One region of the Streptomyces sp. NPDC050806 genome, then DNA from elsewhere that is predicted to be linked to it. Evidence: predicted binding sites of a transcription regulator. Region 1 holds the regulator's gene; the other holds the start of a gene.
What was found. The regulator HrcA, encoded in region 1, represses chaperone genes, less so after heat shock. The targets are predictions, from matches to a motif close to TTNGCACTCNGNNNNNCNGAGTGCNAA.
Positions count from the first base shown of each region.

Region 2: the regulator HrcA is predicted to act here: its motif matches at 5,866-5,892, upstream of groES (co-chaperone GroES).

Region 1 is NZ_JBVJIF010000009.1:9,438-19,967, forward strand. It holds gene ACZ6WH_RS27380 (OsmC family protein) at 1-140, shown strand, start outside; gene ACZ6WH_RS27385 (16S rRNA (uracil(1498)-N(3))-methyltransferase) at 171-914, opposite strand; gene ACZ6WH_RS27390 (nitronate monooxygenase) at 911-2,017, opposite strand; gene dnaJ (molecular chaperone DnaJ) at 2,250-3,383, opposite strand; gene hrcA (heat-inducible transcriptional repressor HrcA) at 3,384-4,400, opposite strand; gene ACZ6WH_RS27405 (MBL fold metallo-hydrolase) at 4,673-5,407, shown strand; gene ACZ6WH_RS27410 (DUF3097 domain-containing protein) at 5,447-6,280, shown strand; gene hemW (radical SAM family heme chaperone HemW) at 6,293-7,525, opposite strand; gene ACZ6WH_RS27420 (SpoIIE family protein phosphatase) at 7,571-9,574, opposite strand; gene ACZ6WH_RS27425 (HAMP domain-containing protein) at 9,774-10,530, shown strand, end outside.
Region 2 is NZ_JBVJIF010000008.1:243,699-254,228, reverse strand. It holds gene ACZ6WH_RS26010 (response regulator transcription factor) at 136-747, opposite strand; gene ACZ6WH_RS26005 (WhiB family transcriptional regulator) at 1,137-1,466, shown strand; gene ACZ6WH_RS26000 (LysR family transcriptional regulator) at 1,565-2,476, opposite strand; gene ACZ6WH_RS25995 (SDR family NAD(P)-dependent oxidoreductase) at 2,706-3,479, shown strand; gene groL (chaperonin GroEL) at 3,610-5,235, opposite strand; gene groES (co-chaperone GroES) at 5,368-5,676, opposite strand; gene ACZ6WH_RS25980 (THUMP-like domain-containing protein) at 5,952-7,151, shown strand; gene tsaD (tRNA (adenosine(37)-N6)-threonylcarbamoyltransferase complex transferase subunit TsaD) at 7,152-8,294, opposite strand; gene rimI (ribosomal protein S18-alanine N-acetyltransferase) at 8,287-8,757, opposite strand; gene tsaB (tRNA (adenosine(37)-N6)-threonylcarbamoyltransferase complex dimerization subunit type 1 TsaB) at 8,811-9,500, opposite strand; gene ACZ6WH_RS25960 (hypothetical protein) at 9,643-10,227, shown strand.

The DNA.
Region 1 (10,530 bases):
CACTGACCGTGCGGGCCAAGGTGCCCGGCCTGTCCCAGGACGACTTCCGGGCCGCCGCCGAGGACGCCAAGAAGAACTGCCCGGTCAGCCAGGCACTGGCGGGCGTCAAGAACATCACGCTCGACGCCACGCTGATCTGAGGCCGCGAGGCCGTACGGGCCCCGCTGCGCTCAGTCCCAGCGGCCCGTACGGCCCAGCAGCAGCGCCGTGGCAGCCGTGCCGGCGGTGGAGGTGCGCAGCACGCTCGCGCCGAGCCGGTACGGCTTCGCCCCGGCCGCCGCGAACAGTTCCAGCTCCTCGGGGGACACCCCGCCCTCGGGCCCGACGACGAGCACGATGCCGCCGTCGGCGGGGAGTTCGGCGCGGGCCAGCGGCTCGCTGCCCTCCTCGTGGAGCACGGCGGCGAAGGCGGCGCCGCTCAGCAGCTCCGCCACGTCCTTCGTCGAGGCCGCCGCCGCGACCTCCGGGAACATCAGGCGCCTGGCCTGCTTCCCGGCCTCCCGGGCGGTGTTGCGCCACTTCGTCAGCGACTTGGCGCCCCGCTCGCCCTTCCACTGCGTCACACAACGGGACGCCTGCCACGGCACGATCGCGTCCACGCCGGTCTCGGTCATGGTCTCCACGGCCAGTTCGCCGCGGTCGCCCTTGGGCAGCGCCTGCACGACCGTGATGCGGGGCCGCGGCGCCTCCTCGGTCCGTACGTCCGTCACGGCGACGTCGAGGCGGTCCTTGCCCTCGACCGCGGCGACCGTCCCGTACGCGCCCCTTCCCGAGCCGTCCGTGAGCACGATCTCCTCGCCGACGCGCAGCCGGCGTACGGAGACCGCGTGGCGTCCCTCGGGGCCGTCCAGGGTGAGGGCAGCGCCCGGCGCGGCGCCGGCCAGTGAGTCGACGAGGAAGACCGGGGCGGTCACGAGGCACTCCCAAGAGGTCCGGATCCGGCGGGGCCGGCGGGGTTCGATTCGGCGCGCGCCGCGGCCAGTTCGGCCGCCAGCACCTCCATCAGCTCGGCGGCGGGCAGCCGCCGGGCCAGCCGGTGGCCCTGGCCCGCCCACAGGCTCATGGCCTGCGGATCGCCGGCCTTGGCCGCGGCCTTGCGTACCGGTGAGGTGAGGAGGTGGACGGCCGGGTAGGCGGCCGGCGCGTACGGGCCGTGTTCGCGCAGGAAACGGTTCGCCAGCCCGCGGGCCGGGCGCCCGGAGAACGCCCGGGTCAGCTCGGTGCGCGTGTACAGGGGGTCGGTCAGCGCCTGCTTGTGCAGCGGGTGGGCGCCGGACTCGGGGCAGGCCAGGAAGGCCGTACCGAGCTGCGCGGACGCCGCGCCGGCCGCCAGTACGGCGGCGATCTGCGCGCCGCGCATCAGGCCGCCCGCCGCGATGACCGGCAGCCGCACCGCCTCGCGGACCTCGGCGATCAGCGCCAGCAGGCCGACGCCCGCGCCGGTGCCGTCGCTCTGCGGGTCGTCGCGGTGGGTGCCCTGGTGGCCGCCCGCTTCTATGCCCTGCACGCACACGGCGTCGGCGCCGGCCGCCTGCGCGGCGCGCGCCTCGGCGGCCGTGGTGACGGTCACGACGGTGTACGTGCCCACCCGGGCCAGGGACTCGACGGTCTCGGCGGTGGGGCAGCCGAAGGTGAACGAGACGACCGGTACCGGGTCCTCACGGAGGATGGCGAGCTTGGCCTCGTACCCGTCGTCGGCGGCGCCCCGGGGGTCGCCGAGCGCGGCCTTGTACCAGTCGGCCTCGCCCGCGAGCTGGTCGCGGTAGACCTCGACGGCCGCGTCGTCGGCGAGCTCCGGATGCGGCATGAAGAGGTTCACGCCGAAGGGCCGGCCGGTCATTCCGCGCAGCCGCTCGATCTCCTGGTACATGCCGTCGGCCGTCTTGTAGCCCGCGGCGAGGAAGCCCAGGCCGCCGGCCCCGCTGACGGCCGCGGCCAGCTCGGGGCACGAGGCGCCGCCGGCCATGGGAGCCTGCACGATCGGGTGAGCGCTCAGCTCGGTCAGCGCGGTGGGCATGTCCATATCGTGTCACGCGTCACGGCCGCCCCCGAATCGGGGGCGGCCGTGACGCGTACATTCCAACGGCTTCTACCGGCCGTTGGCTGTGCCTGTCCGGGGGATGATCCGCGGGCCCCCCGGCCCGGTGCCTACCGCCCGTTGAACGCATCCTTCAGGCGCGAGAAGAGGCCCTGCTGTCCCGGCTGACCGTGCCTGTCCGGGGGACGACCCCCGGACCCCCGGCCCGCGCCTACCGCCCGTTGAACGCATCCTTCAGACGCGAGAAGAGGCCCTGCTGGCCCGGCTGGAACTGCCCCGTGGGGCGCTCCTCGCCGCGGAGCTTGGCGAGCCGGGTCAGCAGCTCCTCCTGCTCCGCGTCGAGCTTGCCGGGGGTCTGCACCTCGACGTGGACGACCAGGTCGCCGCGGCCGCCGCCGCGCAGGTGCGTGATGCCGCAGCCGTGCAGCGGGATGGACTGGCCGGACTGGGTGCCGGGCCGGATGTCGACGTCGCGCACCCCGTCCAGCGTCTCCAGCGGACACTTCGTGCCCAGCGCCGCCGCGGTCATCGGGATCGTGACCGTGCAGTGCAGGTCGTCGCCGCGCCGCTGGAAGACCGGGTGCGCGACCTCGTGGATCTCGACGTACAGGTCGCCGGCCGGGCCGCCGCCGGGGCCGACCTCGCCCTCGCCCGCGAGCTGGATGCGGGTGCCGTTGTCGACACCGGCCGGGATCTTGACCGTGAGCGTCCGGCGGGACCGGATGCGGCCGTCGCCCGCGCACTCGGGGCACGGGGTCGGTACGACCGTGCCGAACCCCTGGCACTGCGGGCAGGGCCGCGAGGTCATGACCTGGCCCAGGAAGGACCGGGTGACCTGCGAGACCTCGCCGCGGCCGCGGCACATGTCACAGGTCTGCGCGGAGGTGCCGGGCGCGGCGCCCTCGCCGGAGCAGGTCGTGCACACGACCGCCGTGTCGACCTGGATGTCCTTGGTCGTACCGAACGCGGCCTCGTGCAGCTCCACGTCCAGCCGGATCATCGCGTCCTGGCCGCGCCGGGTGCGCGAGCGCGGCCCGCGCTGCGACGCCGTGCCGAAGAACGCGTCCATGATGTCGGAGAAGTTGCCGAAGCCCGCACCGAAGCCGCCGGCACCGGCGCCGCCGCCCTGGGAATTCGGGTCCCCGCCGAGGTCGTAGACCTGCTTCTTCTGCGGGTCCGACAGCACCTCGTAAGCGGCGTTGATCTCCTTGAACCGCTCCTGGGTCTTGGGATCGGGGTTCACATCCGGGTGCAGCTCGCGCGCCAGCCGCCGGAAAGCCTTCTTGATCTGGTCCTGCGAGGCGTCGCGACTGACACCGAGGACCGTGTAGTAGTCCGTGGCCACTTACGACTCCGCGAGGATCTGTCCGACGTAACGTGCCACTGCGCGTACCGCTCCCATCGTTCCGGGGTAGTCCATGCGGGTCGGTCCGACCACGCCGAGTTTGGCGACTGCCTCGTCGCCCGAACCGTAGCCGACGGCGACGACCGATGTGGAAGTGAGGCCCTCGTGAGCGTTCTCGTGCCCGATGCGCACGGTCATGCTCGAGTCCTTGGCCTCTCCCAGCAGCTTGAGGAGCACGACCTGCTCCTCCAGCGCCTCCAGCACCGGCCGGATCGTCAGCGGGAAATCATGACCGAAGCGCGTGAGATTGGCGGTACCGCCGATCATCAGCCGCTCCTCGGTCTCCTCCACCAGAGTCTCCAGCAACACCGACAGCACTGTCGAGACCGTGCCCCGGTCCTCCGCCTCGAAGGACTCGGGAAGGTCCTGCACCAGTTGCGGCACATCCGTGAACCGGCGCCCCACGACACGGCTGTTGAGCCGCGCCCGCAGGTCCGCCAGGGACGTTTCGCCGAACGGCGCGGGGCAGTCGATCATGCGCTGCTCGACCCGCCCGGTATCGGTGATCAGGACGAGCATCAGCCGCGCGGGCGCCAGCGACAGCAGTTCCACGTGCCGGACGGTGGACCGGGTCAGCGAGGGGTACTGCACCACCGCGACCTGCCGGGTCAGCTGCGCGAGCAGCCGGACCGTACGGGCCACGACGTCGTCGAGGTCCACCGCGCTGTCGAGGAAGCTGTGGATCGCCTTGCGCTCGGGACCCGACAGCGGCTTGACGGCCGCCAGCTTGTCGACGAACAGGCGGTAGCCCTTGTCGGTGGGGATACGGCCGGCGCTCGTGTGAGGCTGGGCGATGAAGCCCTCGTCCTCCAGCGCGGCCATGTCGTTGCGGACGGTGGCGGGCGAGACGCCGAGCTGGTGGCGCTCCGTGAGCGCCTTGGAGCCGACGGGCTCCTCGGTGCCGACGTAGTCCTGGACGATGGCACGCAGCACTTCGAGTCTGCGTTCGCTGAGCATCGCGTACACCTCCAGTCCCGCGCTCTCGCCAGGCCGTTCGCGGCCGTCCGTCCGGGGCGGCCCGGCCGGCCGTCCCTGGCACTCGACCTGCCCGAGTGCCAAACCCCGTCCAGTGTACGGCCGGGTAGCACGGCCGGGGCAAGGCCGGGCGACACGGCTCGCGGCCCGGCGGGCCACCGTATCGCGCCGAGACCGGTCCGTGTCCCCGGGATCGGCCCAGGTCAGCCGGGCGGCCGCGCGCGATTTCCCGGTATACGGGCTAGCGTCGCGGTATGCGCACGACTTGGGAAGAGGCCGGGTGGGAACGGCTCGCGGACGGCGTCGCGCGGCGCCGGCTGCCGACCTGGGACGCCACCGCCGGGGTCGTGGCCGGCACCACCGGCGTTCTCCTGATCGACACGGGGTCCGGGCTGCGCGAGGGCGCCGAGCTGCGCCGCCAGGTGCGCGACGTCCTGGGCCGTGAGGTGACGCACATCGTCCTCACCCATCCGCACTTCGACCATGTGCTGGGCACCGCGGCGTTCGCGGGAGTGACGGTTTTCGGGCCGACCGGGCTGGGCGAGCTGCTGCGCCGCGAGCCGGAGGCGCTGGCCGGCGACGCGGTACGGAACGGGGCCGACCCGGAGGCGACGGCGGTGGCCGTGGACACCCTCGTCGTCCCCGATCACGCGATCTGCGGGGAGCGCACCCTCGACCTGGGCGACCGCCGCGTCCTGCTGGCGAACGTCGGGCCCGGGCACACCGCGCACGACCTGGCGGTCTGCGTGCGGTGCGGGCCGGGTGAGCCGGAGATCGTCTTCTGCGGCGACCTCGTCGAGGAGTCGGGGGAACCGCAGGCCGGGCCCGACGCGCTCCCCGCCTGCTGGCCGGCCGCGCTGGACCGGCTGCTGTCCCTCGGCGGCGAGGACGCACGGTACGTACCCGGCCACGGCGCCGTCGTGGATGCCCGCTTCGTCCGCGCCCAGCGCGACGAGCTGGCCCGCCGCTTCGGCGTGTCGCCCGGCTAGCCCACCCGGGGGACGCCCGCCCCGCATATCGTCTGTCGAATGCGCAGCAGAGAATACGGCCCCGACCTGACCCCTCCGTGGAAGAAGCAGCGCCCCGCGCCCGAGGTGCCGGCCGAGCCCGACCTCGTCGTGGAGGAGGTCGCCACGGGGTTCTGCGGTGCCGTCATCCGCTGCGAGAAGACCGCCGAGGGCCCGACCGTCACCCTGGAGGACCGCTTCGGCAAGCACCGGGTCTTCCCGATGACGCCCCGCGGCTTCCTGCTGGAGGGCAAGGTCGTCACTCTCGTACGCCCCTCCGCCGCGTCCGCACGCCCCCAGGGGCCGCGGCGCACCGCCTCCGGCTCCCTCGCCGTCCCGGGTGCCCGCGCCCGTGTGGCCCGCGCCGGCCGCATCTACGTCGAGGGCCGCCACGACGCGGAGCTGGTGGAACGCGTCTGGGGCGACGACCTGCGCATCGAGGGCGTCGTCGTGGAGTACCTGGAAGGCGTCGACGACCTTCCCTCGATCGTCGGCTCCTTCTCCCCCGGCCCGGACGCCCGGCTCGGCGTCCTCGTCGACCACCTCGTGCCCGGTTCCAAGGAGTCCCGCATCGCCGCGTCGGTCACGGACGCGAACGTCCTGATCGTCGGCCATCCCTACATCGACATCTGGGAGGCCGTGAAGCCCGCCTCCGTCGGCATCCCCGCCTGGCCCTCGGTCCCCCGCGGCCAGGACTGGAAGACGGGCGTCTGCCGGGCACTCGGCTGGCCGGAGAACACGGGCGCCGCCTGGCAGCGCATCCTCGCCTCGGTCCACTCGTACAAGGACCTGGAGCCGGCGCTGCTGGGACGGGTGGAGGAACTGATCGACTTCGTCACGGCACCGGCGGACTGACCCCGGCCGGGGTCAGTCGACCAGGTCCCGCACCACCGCGTCCGCCAGCAGTCGGCCGCGCAGTGTCAGGACGGCCCGGCCGGCCTCGTACGGGGCCGGGTCCAGGAGGCCGTCGGCCAGGGCCTTCTCCGCCGCGGCGAGGCCGTCGGGGCGGAGCAGGGACAGCGGGCACCCGGCCGCCAGCCGCAGTTCCAGGAGGATGCGTTCGACGCGGCGGTCCTCGGCCGACAGGACCTCGCGGCCCGCGCCCGGCGTGCGGCCCTCGGAGAGTGCCTGGGCGTACGCGCCGGGGTGCTTCACGTTCCACCAGCGGACGCCGCCGACGTGGCTGTGCGCGCCGGGGCCCGCGCCCCACCAGTCCGCGCCGGTCCAGTACAGCTCGTTGTGGCGGCAGCGGGCCGGGGCCGAGGTGGCCCAGTTGGAGACCTCGTACCAGGTGAAGCCCGCCGCGGTCAGGGTCTCCTCGGCGATGAGGTAGCGGTCGGCGTGTTCGTCGTCGTCCGTCATCGGGACCTCGCCGCGGCGGATGCGGCGGGCGAGCTGCGTGCCCTCCTCGACGATCAGCGCATAGGCGGAGACGTGGTCCGGACCGGCGCCGACGGCCGCGTCCAGGGTGGCCCGCCAGTCGTCGTCGGACTCGCCGGGCGTGCCGTAGATCAGGTCGAGGTTGACGTGGTCGAAGCCGGCGGCGCGGGCCTCGGCGACGCAGGCCTCGGGCCGGCCCGGGGTGTGCGTACGGTCGAGGATCTTCAGGACGTGCTGCTTGGCGCTCTGCATGCCGAAGGAGACCCGGTTGAAGCCGCCGGCGCGGAGCTCCGCGAGGTAGCGCGGGTCGACGGACTCCGGGTTCGCCTCGGTGGTGATCTCCGCGTCCGGCGTGAAGCCGAATTCGTCGCGGATCGCGGCGAGCATCCGGGAGAGGTCGGCAGCGGGCAGCAGCGTCGGGGTGCCGCCGCCGACGAAGACCGTCTCGACGCGCCGGGGGTCGGCGCCGAGGACCTTGCGGGCCTGCCGGATCTCCTCGATCAGCGTGTCGGCGTAGTTCTCGCGCGAGGCGAGCGCGCCGCCGGAGCCGCGCAGCTCGTTCGCGGTGTAGGTGTTGAAGTCGCAGTATCCGCAGCGGGTCGCGCAGTACGGCACGTGCAGATAGAACCCGAGGGGCCGCTCGCCCGCTCCGGCCAGGGCGGAGGCGGGCAGCGCCCCGTCCTCGGGCAGGGGCTCGCCGTCGGGGAGTGCAGAAGGCATGCCTCCATTGTCCGGTACCCGGCGAGTGCCCTCTCCCCCGTGCCGCTACGGCCGCAGCGCCTGGAGGACCAGCAGCGCCAGGTCGTCGTCGGGCGGGGTCGGCGCGAAGGCGTGCACCCGGCTCCTGAGGTGCTCGGCGACGCCGTCCGCGCCCAGCCCCGCGCACTCCGCGAGGGCCCGCGCGAGGCCGTCCTCGTCGTCGAAGAGCTGACCGCCCGAGCGGCGCTCGGTCACGCCGTCGGTGACGCACAGCAGCGTCTCCCCGGCCGCGAGGTCGAAGGACTCGGTCTCGTACGCCATGTCCTCCAGGACGCCGAGCAGCATCTGGGGCGCTGCGACCGCCCGTACCGTGCCGTCCGCGCCGAGGAGCAGCGGGAGCGGGTGCCCGGCGCTGGCGATCGTGCAGCGGGCGCCCCCGGCGCCGCCCTCGTGCGGCACGATCTCGCCGTAGAGAAGGGAGAGGAAGCGGGCCTGTTCGCTCTCCTCGCGGAAGCCGGGCTGCATGTCCGCCTCGGAGCCGGCCTCGACCACCGCGGCGGCCACCGCGGCGACGGAGTCGGCGGCCTCCATCGCGACCGTACGGTTCAGCCGGTCCAGCACCTCGCCGACGCCGTACCCCTCGCGGGCCAGCAGCCGCAGCACCGGGCGGGCCAGGCCGGTAACGGCCGCCGCCTCCGGGCCGCTGCCGCAGACGTCGCCGAGCATGAAGCACCAGCGGCCGGGGCCCGACTGGAAGAGGTCCCAGAAGTCGCCGCCGGCCCAGGCGCCCTCACGCGGTTCGTACACCACGGCCGAGGCCACGCCCGGTACGTCGGCGCGCCGCCCCGGCAGCAGCCTGCGCTGCAGCACCCGGCTGATGCGTTCCTGGCGGGTGTAGGCGTCGGCGGTCGCGATGGACCTGGCCACCCGGCCCGACAGGTCCTCGATGAGCGAGATCACCTCGTCGGGGAAGCGCACGATGCCGGCCCGGCCGATCAGCAGCGTGCCGTGCCGGCGCACGCCCGAGACCAGCGGGCAGGCCAGGGCCGCGCCGCCGGGGCCGAAGCCGCTGGGCTCGCCGGGCCACGGCCAGGGCCCCGCGCCGGTCTGGCCGTCGACGCCCCGGCCGGTCAGCACCGGCGGGTCCTTCACCAGCAGTTCGCGCAGGCCGTCGATGCGGCTCTCCGTGGCGTGCCAGACGCGGGCCAGGCGGGGCACGCCGAAGTCACCGCCGTCGTCCAGCCAGACCGCGCACCAGTCGGCCATCCGCGGCACGATCAGCTGCGCGACCAGCGCGGCCACCTGGTCCGCGTCCAGCTGCCCGCTGAGCAGGTCGGAGGCCTCGGCGAGGAAGGACAGCGCGCCGTGGTTGAGCCGCTCGACCTCGCAGCGGCGGAGCGCGGCCCGCTGCGGCCCGGGCGACATCAGGACGGTGGCCTGCCCGCCCGGCGCCGCGCCGTCCGCGTCGAAGACCTCCACCGGCGGTTCGTACACCGTCTCCGGCGAGTCCGCCGTCACCCGGAACCACACGGTCTTCAGCATGCGCCGGTAGGTGATGCCCCAGGCGTCGGCCAGCGCGCCGACCAGTTGCAGTCCGCGCCCCGCGCCCTCGGCGGTCACGGCGTCGTGCCGGCCGCGCACCGGACGGGCCGGGTGGTGGTCGGAGACCTCGACGACCACGGCGGTGTGCGGGCCGTCCTCGTCCAGCCGGCAGAGCAGCTCGACGGCGGTCCCGGCGTGCACGACGGCGTTGGTGACCAGCTCGCTCGCGAGCAGTTCGGCCTCGTCGGCGGTGCGCTCGGTGAGGTGCTGCGCGCCCGGCAGCCCGCGGGTGATCCAGTCGGCCATCGTCGTACGGACGAACTGCCGGGCGGCGCGCGCCGCGATGGGCGAGCCGGGCAGCCCGACGGTACGGGAGGCCTCGCCTCCGTATGCGCCCTCGGCGCGTTGTCGACCACCCGCGCCGGTCTCGTCGGCGGACTCGGTGTGCTCCTGGACGGGCAGGGCGTCGGGCCGCGCCGCGGTCCGCCTGCGCACCACGTCGGTTTCCGACGGAGTTGTCGTCCCCATTGAGCACTCCCGAGCAGTTCCGCAATAGCGCCGATTGCGCCACGGCCAGGGTGACAGACTGAGCCCACCCATTCGCACCGAGTTACTGAAGTGGGTCATTATGTCGGTGGATTCCGCAGTGCCCCGCGTTCCGCGGGAGGCAGGAACCGACTGGGTGCGCGCAGCCGACCTCAAGCCGCTGCTCTCCGCGCTCCTCTCGATGTCCTCAGGTGATTTCCGTGCCCGGCTCCCCGTGGCGCACGACGGCGTCCTCGGCGACCTGCACGGAGCCTTCAACGACATCGTCATCCGCACGCAGCACCACGCCGACGAACTGACGCGGCTCCGCTCGGAGCTGATCCGCCAGGGGCGGCTGGACGAGCGGATGTCGGCCAGCCCCGGCCAGGGCAGGTGGACCTCCTCCGTGCTCGCGGCCAACGACATCATCGACGCGCTGGTGTTCCCGGCGGCCCAGGCGACGAAAGTGCTGAACGCCGTGGCGGGCGGTGATCTGACGCAGCGCGTCGAGCTGCACGACGGCCATCGCAAGCTGCGCGGCGACCGCTGCCAGCTGGGCCGCGCGGTGAACTCCATGGTCGACCAGCTCTCGCTGTTCACCGGCGAGGTCACGCGGGTGGCCCGGGAGTCGGGCAACGAAGGGCGGCTGGGCGGCCGCGCCAAGGTCGCGGGGCTGTCCGGGAGCTGGCGGGACGTCACGGAGGCGGTCAACACCATGGCTGCCCGGCTGACCGCGCAGGTCCGGGACATCGCGGCGGTGACGACGGCGGTGGCGCGCGGCGACCTCACGCGTCAGGTGACGGTCGAGGCCACCGGCGAGCTGCTGGAGCTGAAGCTGACGGTCAACACGATGGTCGACCAGCTCTCCGCGTTCGCCGACGAGGTCACGCGGGTGGCCCGCGAGGTCGGTACGGAGGGCCGGCTGGGCGGCCGGGCCCAGGTGCCCGGCGTCTCCGGGG
Region 2 (10,530 bases), on a different contig from region 1:
AGGAGTCACACCTCAAGCATGCGGCATCGCGTGAGGTTTCGGCGCCGGACGGCGGCAGAGCGGGGCCGTGGCACGCGCCACCCCGTCAGGACGGCGCGCGCCGCGGCCCCGCTGTGCCCTCATGCGGCGGACGGCTCAGCGGACCAGGCCCCAGCGGAAGCCGAGTGCCACGGCGTGCGCGCGGTCGGAGGCGCCGAGCTTCTTGAAGAGCCGTCGGGCATGCGTCTTGACCGTGTCCTCGGAGAGGAACAGCTCGCGCCCGATCTCGGCGTTGGACCGCCCGTGGCTCATGCCCTCCAGCACCTGGATCTCCCGCGCGGTGAGCGTCGGGGCCGCACCCATCTCGGCGGACCGCAGCCGGCGCGGGGCGAGGCGCCAGGTCGGGTCGGCGAGCGCCTGGGTGACGGTCGCGCGCAGCTCGGCGCGCGAGGCGTCCTTGTGCAGATAGCCGCGGGCGCCGGCGGCGACGGCGAGCGCCACCCCGTCGAGGTCCTCGGCGACGGTGAGCATGATGATCCGGGCGCCCGGATCGGCGGACAGCAGCCGGCGCACGGTCTCGACACCGCCGAGGCCGGGCATGCGTACGTCCATCAGAATCAGGTCCGAGCGATCGGCACCCCAGCGGCGGAGCACTTCCTCGCCGTTGGCCGCGGTCGTCACGCGCTCGACGCCGGGGACGGTCGCAACCGCCCGACGGAGCGCCTCTCGGGCAAGCGGGGAGTCGTCGCAGACGAGGACGGAAGTCATGGCCGTCCTCCGCAGCTGATGCGCGTCACGTTGTGCCTCCAGGCTGGTACGTATCGTCACCTGTGCGATTGACGGCCTCGGACACCTGCCCGGGGAGTCCCTCTGTCAACCGCTTCCGCACTCTCAACGACGGTCACCCGAAAGAGTTACGGGCTGAGGAGCCGTTTTCGACACTCTATGTGAGGGGCCGGACACGCAGCAGCAAGACCCGCGCCCCTTGGCGCCTCACTTTCTGCAAGCAGTCCGCTTTGCCCTGTTTGGTGACTTTTCTTCCGTGTTTCTTGGTTCTGGGGCAAGATTCGAGAAGAGTCATATTTACATCTACTTAGAAGGTAGATGTACGGTCTTGACCAGGAGCCCGATACCGCCACGCTTCGAGGGGACTAGCAATGGCAGATTTCTCCCGCCTTCCGGGCCCGAACGCAGACCTCTGGGACTGGCAACTGCTCGCCGCCTGCCGCGGCGTGGACAGTTCGCTCTTCTTCCACCCCGAGGGCGAGCGCGGTGCGGCCCGCAGCGCGCGTGAGACGTCGGCGAAAGAGGTCTGCATGCGCTGTCCGGTACGCGCCGAGTGCGCGGCGCATGCGCTGGCCGTTCGTGAGCCCTACGGCGTCTGGGGAGGACTGACCGAGGACGAGAGGGAAGAGCTGATGGGCCGGGCCCGCCACCGCCTGGTGCCGGCGGGCGGCCCGGGGCACGCGACGATGTCCGGCGGCTGACGCCGGGCCCGACACCCGAACAGACGAAACGTTTCTCCACTGCGGCCGCCCACGGCGGTGCGGCCTCCCGTACCGCCGGGCGAGCGACGCGGGGCAGGTCAGCGGCGGCCCGCGGCCGCCAGCTGGTCGAGCATCGCCGTCACCGCCGGGACCTGGGCCAGGTCCGGGAGGGTGAGGGCCACGATCTCGCGCTGCACGACCGGCTCCAGCAGGATCGTGCGCGCGCCCTTGGGCCGTACCGAGGACAGCGCCAGCTCCGGGAGCGCGGCGACGCCCAGCCCGGCGCCGACCAGGCCGATCACGGCCGGATAGTCGTCGGTGGCGAAGTCGATGCGCGGCGTGAAACCGGCGTTCTCGCACACCGAGACCAGGTGCCGGCGGCAGCGCGGGCAGCCCGCGATCCACGGCTCCTCGGCCAGCTCGGCGAAGCCGGCCCGGCCGACGCCGGCGAACCGGTGCCGCTCGGGCACGAGTCCCACCAGCCGGTCCGTGAGCACCCGGCGGACCACCAGGTCGTCCCACTCGGACTCGGCGGCCGGGTCGGCGCCCGGCACTTCGGGGTAGCGGAAGGCCAGCGCGATCTCGCAGTCCCCGCCGCGCAGCATCTCGATGGAGCGCGGCGGCTCCGCCTCGTCCAGCGACACCGCCGTACCGGGGTGCGCGGACCGCATCGCGGCCAGCGCGGTCGGCACCAGCGTGGAGCTGCCCGAGGGGAAGGACACCAGCCGCACCCGCCCGGCCCGCAGCCCGGCGATCGCGGCGACCTCCTCCTCGGCGGCGGTGAGCCCGGCGAGGATGCCGGCGGCGTGCCGTACGAGGGCCTCGCCCGCCTCCGTGAGACGCATTTCACGGCCGGTGCGGACGATCAGCGGCGTGCCGGCCGACTGTTCCAGCGCCTTTATCTGCTGGGAGACGGCGGGCTGGGTGCAGCCGAGCTCCCGTGCGGCGGCGGAGAAGGAGCCGGTCCGCGCGACGGCGCGCAGCACACGGAGATGACGGGCCTCGATCATTCCTCAAGCATAAGCACTACTTGGGGCGCAGTCGGAATATTCGGTCACCGCTTTGGAGCGGCCGAAGCCCGCAGGAGGCAGGCATTCCGGGCGGACCTTTCGTCGTGAAACCGACCATCAATGGACCGAATGGCATCGGTGCCCGGCACTGAGGTCCCTTGCCGCACACCGCACCTGACGACTCGCGGCCCGGGCGGGCGGGACCGCTCCGGGCGGATAGCGTTCTCTTATGACGACTGCATTGGTCACGGGAGCGACGGCGGGCATCGGAGCGGCGTTCGCGCGCCGGCTGGCGGCCGACGGGCACAACCTGGTGCTGGTTGCCCGTAACGAAGAGAAGCTGCGCGATCACGCGGCCGAACTGCACGACCGGCACGGCGTCGAGGTCGGGGTGCTGGTCGCCGACCTGGCGACGGAGGAGGGCATCACGGCCGTCGAGGAACGGCTGGACGACCGCAAGCACCCGGTGGACCTGCTCGTGAACAACGCGGGCTTCGGCAACAAGGGCGAGTTCCTCGAAGTCCCCATGGCCGACGAGCTGACGATGCTGAAGGTGCACTGCGAGGCGGTGCTGCGGCTGACGTCGGCGGCGGTGAAGGGGATGCGCGAGCGGCGGCGCGGCGGGGTGGTGAACGTCGCCTCGGTCGCGGCCTTCGTACCGCGCGGGACCTACGGCGCGAGCAAGGCGTGGGTCGTGCAGTTCACCCAGGGCGCGGCGCGCGACCTGGCGGGGAGCGGGGTGCGGCTGATGGCGCTGTGCCCCGGCTTCGTCCGTACCGAGTTCCACGAGCGCGCGGGCATGGGCACGGACAACATCCCCGGCTGGATGTGGCTGGGCGCCGACAACCTGGTCGACGCCGCGATGAAGGACCTGGCCAGGGGCCGTTCGCTGTCCATCCCCGACCCCCGGTACAAGGCGCTGATGGGCGTGGTGAAGCTCGCCCCGCGCAACCTGCTGGGCGGCGTCACGTCCCGCACGGGCCGCAAGTACGGGCCGCAGTAGGGAAGCGAAAACGCGACGGGCCCGGCACCCCTTCAGGGATGCCGGGCCCGTTCGTACCGCAACCACCGCTTGAGTTACCCCCGCGGCGAGTAACCAGGTCCGCGAGAGCGGCGGCGGTTCAGCCGCAGAATCAGTGCGCGTGGCCGTGGCCGTGGCCACCGGCCTCGGGCTCCTCCTCGGCCGGCTTCTCGACGACCAGGGTCTCGGTCGTGAGCAGCAGGGAGGCGATGGAGGCGGCGTTCTCCAGGGCGGAGCGGGTGACCTTGACCGGGTCGATGACGCCGGCCTTCACCAGGTCGCCGTACTCGCCGGTGGCGGCGTTGAAGCCGTTGCCCTTGTCGAGCTCGGCCACCTTGGAGGTGATGACGTAGCCCTCGAGACCGGCGTTCTCGGCGATCCAGCGCAGCGGCTCGACGGCGGCGCGGCGGACGACGGCGACACCGGTGGCCTCGTCGCCCTCCTTGCCGAGGTTGCCCTCCAGCACCTTCACGGCGTGGACCAGAGCGGAGCCACCACCGGAGACGATGCCCTCCTCGACCGCGGCGCGGGTCGCGGAGATGGCGTCCTCCAGACGGTGCTTCTTCTCCTTGAGCTCGACCTCGGTGGCCGCACCCACGCGGATGACGCAGACGCCACCGGCGAGCTTGGCGAGGCGCTCCTGGAGCTTCTCGCGGTCCCAGTCCGAGTCGGTGGACTCGATCTCGGCCTTGATCTGGTTGACGCGGCCCGCGACGTCCTCGGAGTTGCCGCCACCGTCGACGATGGTGGTGTCGTCCTTGGTCACGGTCACGCGGCGGGCGGTGCCCAGCACGTCCAGACCGGCCTGGTCGAGCTTGAGGCCGACCTCCTCGGCGATGACGGTCGCACCGGTGAGGGTGGCCATGTCGCCGAGCATCGCCTTGCGGCGGTCACCGAAGCCGGGGGCCTTCACGGCGACGGCGTTGAAGGTGCCACGGATCTTGTTCACGACCAGGGTCGACAGGGCCTCGCCCTCGACGTCCTCGGCGATGATCAGCAGCGGCTTGGAGGAGCCGGCCTGGATGACCTTCTCCAGCAGCGGCAGCAGGTCCTGGATCGAACCGATCTTGCCCTGGTGGATCAGGATGTACGGGTCCTCGAGGACGGCCTCCATCCGCTCCTGGTCGGTGACCATGTACGGGGAGAGGTAGCCCTTGTCGAAGGCCATGCCCTCGGTGAAGTCCAGCTCCAGGCCGAAGGTGTTGGACTCCTCGACGGTGATGACACCGTCCTTGCCGACCTTGTCCATCGCCTCGGCGATGAGCTCGCCGACCTGCTTGTCCTGGGCGGACAGGCCGGCGACGGCGGCGATGTCGGACTTCTCGTCGATCGGGCGGGCCGTCGAGAGCAGGTCGTCGGACACGGCCTTGACGGCGGCGTCGATGCCCTTCTTCAGGGCGGCGGGGGAGGCACCGGCGGCGACGTTGCGCAGACCCTCGCGGACCAGCGCCTGGGCCAGGACGGTGGCGGTGGTGGTGCCGTCACCGGCGATGTCGTTGGTCTTGGTCGCCACCTCCTTCACCAGCTGGGCGCCGAGGTTCTCGTACGGGTCGTCGACCTCGACCTCGCGGGCGATGGTGACACCGTCGTTGGTGATGGTCGGGGCGCCGAACTTCTTGTCGATGACGACGTTGCGGCCCTTGGGGCCGATCGTCACCTTGACCGTGTCGGCAAGCTTGTTGACGCCGCGCTCGAGGGCGCGACGGGCGTCCTCGTCGAACTTCAGAATCTTCGCCATGAGTTACGTGTCCTTAGTCGTACTCTCAACGAACTGCGCCCCTGCCCCGGGTGGTGAGACGCGGGAACCAGGGGCGCAGGTCAGAAAAGCTGGGTGCAGTACCGGTGTCCGAGGTGAGCCCGGACGCCGCGACTACTTCTCGACGATCGCGAGAACGTCGCGGGCGGAGAGGACGAGGTACTCCTCGCCGTTGTACTTCACCTCGGTGCCGCCGTACTTGCTGTAGAGCACGACGTCGCCGACGGAAACGTCGAGCGGAAGACGGTTGCCGTCCTCGAAGCGGCCCGGGCCCACGGCCAGGACGACGCCCTCCTGGGGCTTCTCCTTGGCAGTGTCCGGAATGACCAGGCCCGAAGCCGTGGTCTGCTCGGCGTCGAGCGGCTGGACCACAATGCGGTCCTCGAGCGGCTTGATGGCAACCTTGGAGCTGGCGGTCGTCACGATCCGACCTCCCCCTTCGGAGATCTCACGGGGTTAACTGTCTGAGGTGGCGACCAGGTCGATCCGTCGTCGCGGGTGCCGGACCTGCCCGTCGCGCGTAGCTTTCGCTCGCTTCCCGGGCGTGCGCCCGGTCGGCTCGCTGTTTGGCACTCTCCAACGGGGAGTGCCAGCGCCGAGACTATGACGCGGTTAGCACTCGGTCAAGCGGAGTGCCAACGTGGCTCGGCGGGAGTTCCGTGGCCTGCCCGGACGGCGGTCTCGTGACCTGCCCCAGAATGGGCCGGGTGAACCCTCTCGACGCCTTCCACGCGCTGCTCAGTGACGAGGGCCGGACCCTGCTGGCCGGCCTCCGCGACCACGACCCCGCCCAGGAGCTCGCCACCGCCACCAGGCTGCGCCGCGAGCACCCCGCCGAGCTGGTCTCCGCGGCGCTCGGCCAGGCCCGGCTGCGGCAGCGCGCGGTCGCGAAGTTCGGCGCCGAGGACGCGTACCGGATGTTCTTCACCCCGAACGGCGTCGAGCAGTCCACCCGCCGCACCGTGGCCGTGCACCGCGCGGCACGCCTGTCCGCGCTCGGCGTACGGTCCGTCGCCGACCTGTGCTGCGGCATCGGCGGCGACGCGCTCGCGTACGCGCGGGCCGGCATCTCCGTACTGGCCGTCGACCGCGACCCGCTGACCGCGGAGGTGGCGCGGGCGAACGCCGAAGCACTGGGTCTCGCGGACCTGATCGAGGTGCGCTGCGCGGACGTCACGGAGATCGACACGAGCCCGTACGACGCGGTCTTCGTGGACCCGGCGCGGCGCGGCGGCCGCGGCCGGGTATTCGACCCCGAGGCGTACTCCCCGCCGCTCTCCTGGGCCATCGAGGCGGCCCGCAAGGCCCCGCGCGCCGCGCTGAAGATCGCGCCCGGCATCCCGCACGAGGCGATCCCCGAGGACGCGGCGGCGGAGTGGATCTCGGACGGCGGCGACGTGAAGGAAGCCGTCCTCTGGTTCGGCACCGAGCCCGGCTCCGTACGCGCCACCCTGCTGCCCTCGGGCGCCTCGCTCAGCACCACGGCGCCGCTCCCCGACCCGCCCGTGCGCCCCGTGGGCCGCTATCTCTACGAGCCGGACGGCGCCGTCATCCGCGCCCACCTGGTCGCAGAGGCCGCCGCCGAGCTGGACGGCGGGCTGATCGACGAGACCATCGCGTACGTCACCGCCGACGAGCTGCGCCCCACCCCGTACGCCGCCGCCTACGAGATCACCGACGAGCTGCCGTTCAACCTGAAGAAACTCAAGTCGCTCCTTCGTGAACGCGAGATCGGCGTGCTGACGGTCAAGAAGCGCGGCTCCGCCGTCGAGCCGGAGGAGATCCGCCGCAAGGTGAGGCTCCGCGGCCCGAACGCGGCCACGGTCCTGCTCACCCGCGTCGCGGGCGCCCCGACCATGCTCGTCGGGCAGCCCGCGCCGCGGCCGGCCGGCGGCTGATCACGAGTACAGGTTGTCCTTGCTGACCTCGTGCACGTGGTCGTGGCCGTGACCGTGCCCGTGGTGGGAGTGCGGGACGCCGTGCCGGTGCTGGTGGCCCGGGGCCGGGACGTGCGGCTCGGTGACCGGCAGGGAGGAGTCGGCGGACAGCTCCCAGGCGGAGTGCGGCCGGTTCCGCGCGACCATCTCGGCGCCGAGGGCCGCGACCATCGCGCCGTTGTCCGTGCACAGCTTCGGGCGCGGCACGCGCAGCGTGATGCCCGCGTCCTCGCAGCGCCGCTCGGCCATCGCGCGCAGCCGCGAGTTGGCCGCCACGCCGCCGCCGATCATCAGGTGCTCCACGCCGTGGTCCTTGCAGGCCCGTACGGCCTTCCGCGTCAGCACGTCCACGACGGCCTCCTGGAACGACGCCGAGACGTCGGCCACCGGGACCTCCTCGCCGGCCGCGCGCTTGGCCTCGATCCAGCGGGCCACGGCGGTCTTCAGGCCGGAGAAGGAGAAGTCGTACTTCGGGTCCCGCGAACCGGTCAGGCCGCGCGGGAACGCGATCGCCTCCGGGTCGCCCTCGCGCGCCATGCGGTCGATGACCGGGCCGCCGGGGAAGCCGAGGTTCAGCACCCGCGCGACCTTGTCGAACGCCTCGCCCGCCGCGTCGTCGATCGTCGAGCCGAGCGGCCGCACGTCGGAGGTGATGTCCGGCGCGAGCAGCAGCGAGGAGTGGCCGCCGGAGACCAGCAGCGCCATCGTCGGCTCGGGCAGCGCACCGTGTTCGAGCTGGTCGACGCAGATGTGCGAGGCGAGGTGGTTGACGCCGTACAGCGGCTTGCCGAGGGCGTACGCGTACGCCTTGGCCGCCGAGGTGCCCACGAGCAGCGCTCCGGCCAGGCCCGGCCCGGCCGTGACCGCGATGCCGTCCAGGTCGGAGGCGGCCACGCCGGCGTCCTTCAGGGCGCGCTGGATGGTGGGGACCATCGCCTCCAGGTGGGCGCGCGAGGCGACCTCGGGGACGACGCCGCCGTAGCGGGCGTGCTCGTCGACGCTGGAGGCGATCGCGTCGGCCAGCAGGGTGTGCCCGCGGACGATGCCGACACCGGTTTCGTCGCAGGAGGTCTCGATGCCGAGGACGAGCGGTTCGTCAGCCATTGATCGGTGTTCCTTGTACGAGGGATTCGGAGGTGTAGCGCATGACCAGGGCGTCGACGTTGCCCGGCTGGTAGTAGCCGCGGCGGAAGCCGATGGGCTCGAAGCCGAAGCGTTCGTACAGCCGCTGGGCGCGGAGGTTGTCGACGCGCACTTCGAGCAGCACTTCGTGGCACTCGAAGGCGGTGGCGGCGGTGAGCAGGTCGGTGAGGAGCCTGGCGCCCAGCCCGGAGCCCCACTGGTCGCGGGCCGTGGCGATGGTCTGGACGTCGCCGGTGCCGTCGACGGCGGCGAGCCCGCCGTAGCCGACGAGCCGGCCGTCCCGCTCGGCGACGGTGTAGTGGCGGTTCGCGCCGCGCCCGCGGGAGTGCGCCAGCTCGGACCAGAACATCCCCCGGGACCAGGCGTCCTCGGGGAACAGCTCCTCCTCCAGCGCCAGCACCGGCTCGATGTCCCACCAGCGCATCTCGCGCAGCACGGCGGCGGGCGCGGTGGCGGCGGACTGGTCGGCGTGGGCGGTCACTTGGGGGTGACCACCTTGTAGTTGGCCGGGACCTGCGCGTCCGGCCGGCGCAGGTACAGCGGCTGCGGGGGCAGCAGCGTCTCGCCACGGGCCAGCTTCTCGGCGGCGAGCGCGCCGAGGGCCGCCGCCGACTGGTGCTCGGGCCCGTCGGCGCGCAGGCCGTCGAAGGTGCCGTCGTACAGCACCGCGCCGGCGCCCACCGCCGGCACCCCGGCGACCTGCTCGGCGATGTCGGCCGGGCGGTCGACGGCGGGCTCGGTGGTCCGCGTACGGAAGTCGTCGTACCGGGCCCAGTAGACCTCCTTGCGGCGCGCGTCCGTCGCCACGACGAAGGGCTCCTCGATCCCGGAGGCGTACGCGATGCCGTCCAGCGAGCACAGGCCGTGCACGGGCACGTCCAGGGCCGCGCCGAAGGTGGCGGCGGTGACCAGGCCGACGCGCAGCCCGGTGTACGGGCCGGGGCCGACGCCCACGACGATGTCGGTGACCGCGTCGAGCTTCACGCCGGCCTCGGCGAGCACCCGGTCGACGGCGGGCAGCAGCAGTTCGCCGTGGCGGCGGGCGTCCACCTCGCGCGCCTCGGCGAGCACGCGGGGAGCGGCCGGGCCGCCGCCGGTGTCGGGGGCGCAGCTGAGCAGCGCGGCGGAGACGGCGGGGGTTGCGGTGTCAAGGGCAAGCAGCAGCACGCCCTCAAGACTACGGCGCGGCGGACGCCGCCCTGCCGGGTGCTGCGCTCGCCGGTACGCTGCGTGCTGGGACTCCGGCACGCCGTGTGCCGGCCTTCGGACCTCGGACACGTACGGATCCGTACGGAAAGGTGGCACGGCGGTGGCCGCTAGGAGCAGCTCGATCGTGACGGCTCTCACCGTGGTGGCACTGGCCGCGGTCGGTTTCCTGGGCTTCCAGGCCTCGGCCGACGCCTCCGCCCCCCTGAAGCCGGTGCGCTCGGCCAAGGGCGGCTCGGCCTCGCCGGCGCCGTCGGGCGACCACAAGCCCAAGGAGTCGGCGGAGGAGAAGGAGAAGCGCGAGACCGCGGTGCCGGCGCACTCCGGTTCGGGCAAGCGCGTGGTGTACGCGCTGGACGACCGACGGGTGTGGCTGATCGGCCCGAAGGAGCAGGTCCTGCGCACGTACGAGGTCGTACCGAGCAAGGTCAGCCCGGCGCCCGGGGCGTACTCGGTGACCACGCGCTCGGCGAGCGTGACCGGTTCCGACGGAATCCCGATCGAGAACGTCGTACGGTTCGCGACGGTCGACAACGTGGTGGTCGGCTTCAGCGCGGCGGTCGACGGCTCGATGCCGCAGCCGGACGCCCAGCAGAAGAAGACGGGCGGCGTCCGCGAAAAGCGCGCCGACGGCACGGCCATGTGGAAGTTCGCCACGATCGGCACGAAGGTCGTCGTCGTTTCGTAGCCTTCGCGGCTTCGCGGCTGCCGAGGGCGCCATGCGCCCGCTGTCCCGAGGCTGCCCGGGGCCGGTCGGAACGCGACCGGTGCCGCTCGGCGGGTGACCGCACCCGCCCGGCGATGCTCGGCGGGTGACCGTATCCGGTCGCCTCTCGCACCCCGAAGCGCGGCCCCGCATCCCCCCACCCGGGGGTTACCCAAGGGGGGGTGGCGCATGCGGGGCGGCGGAGGGTGCCCGGGAGGCGTTGGTGCACCCGTACGGCGCAGCGGGGCGGCGCGGGCTGATGAATCACCCGTACGGGCTACGAGG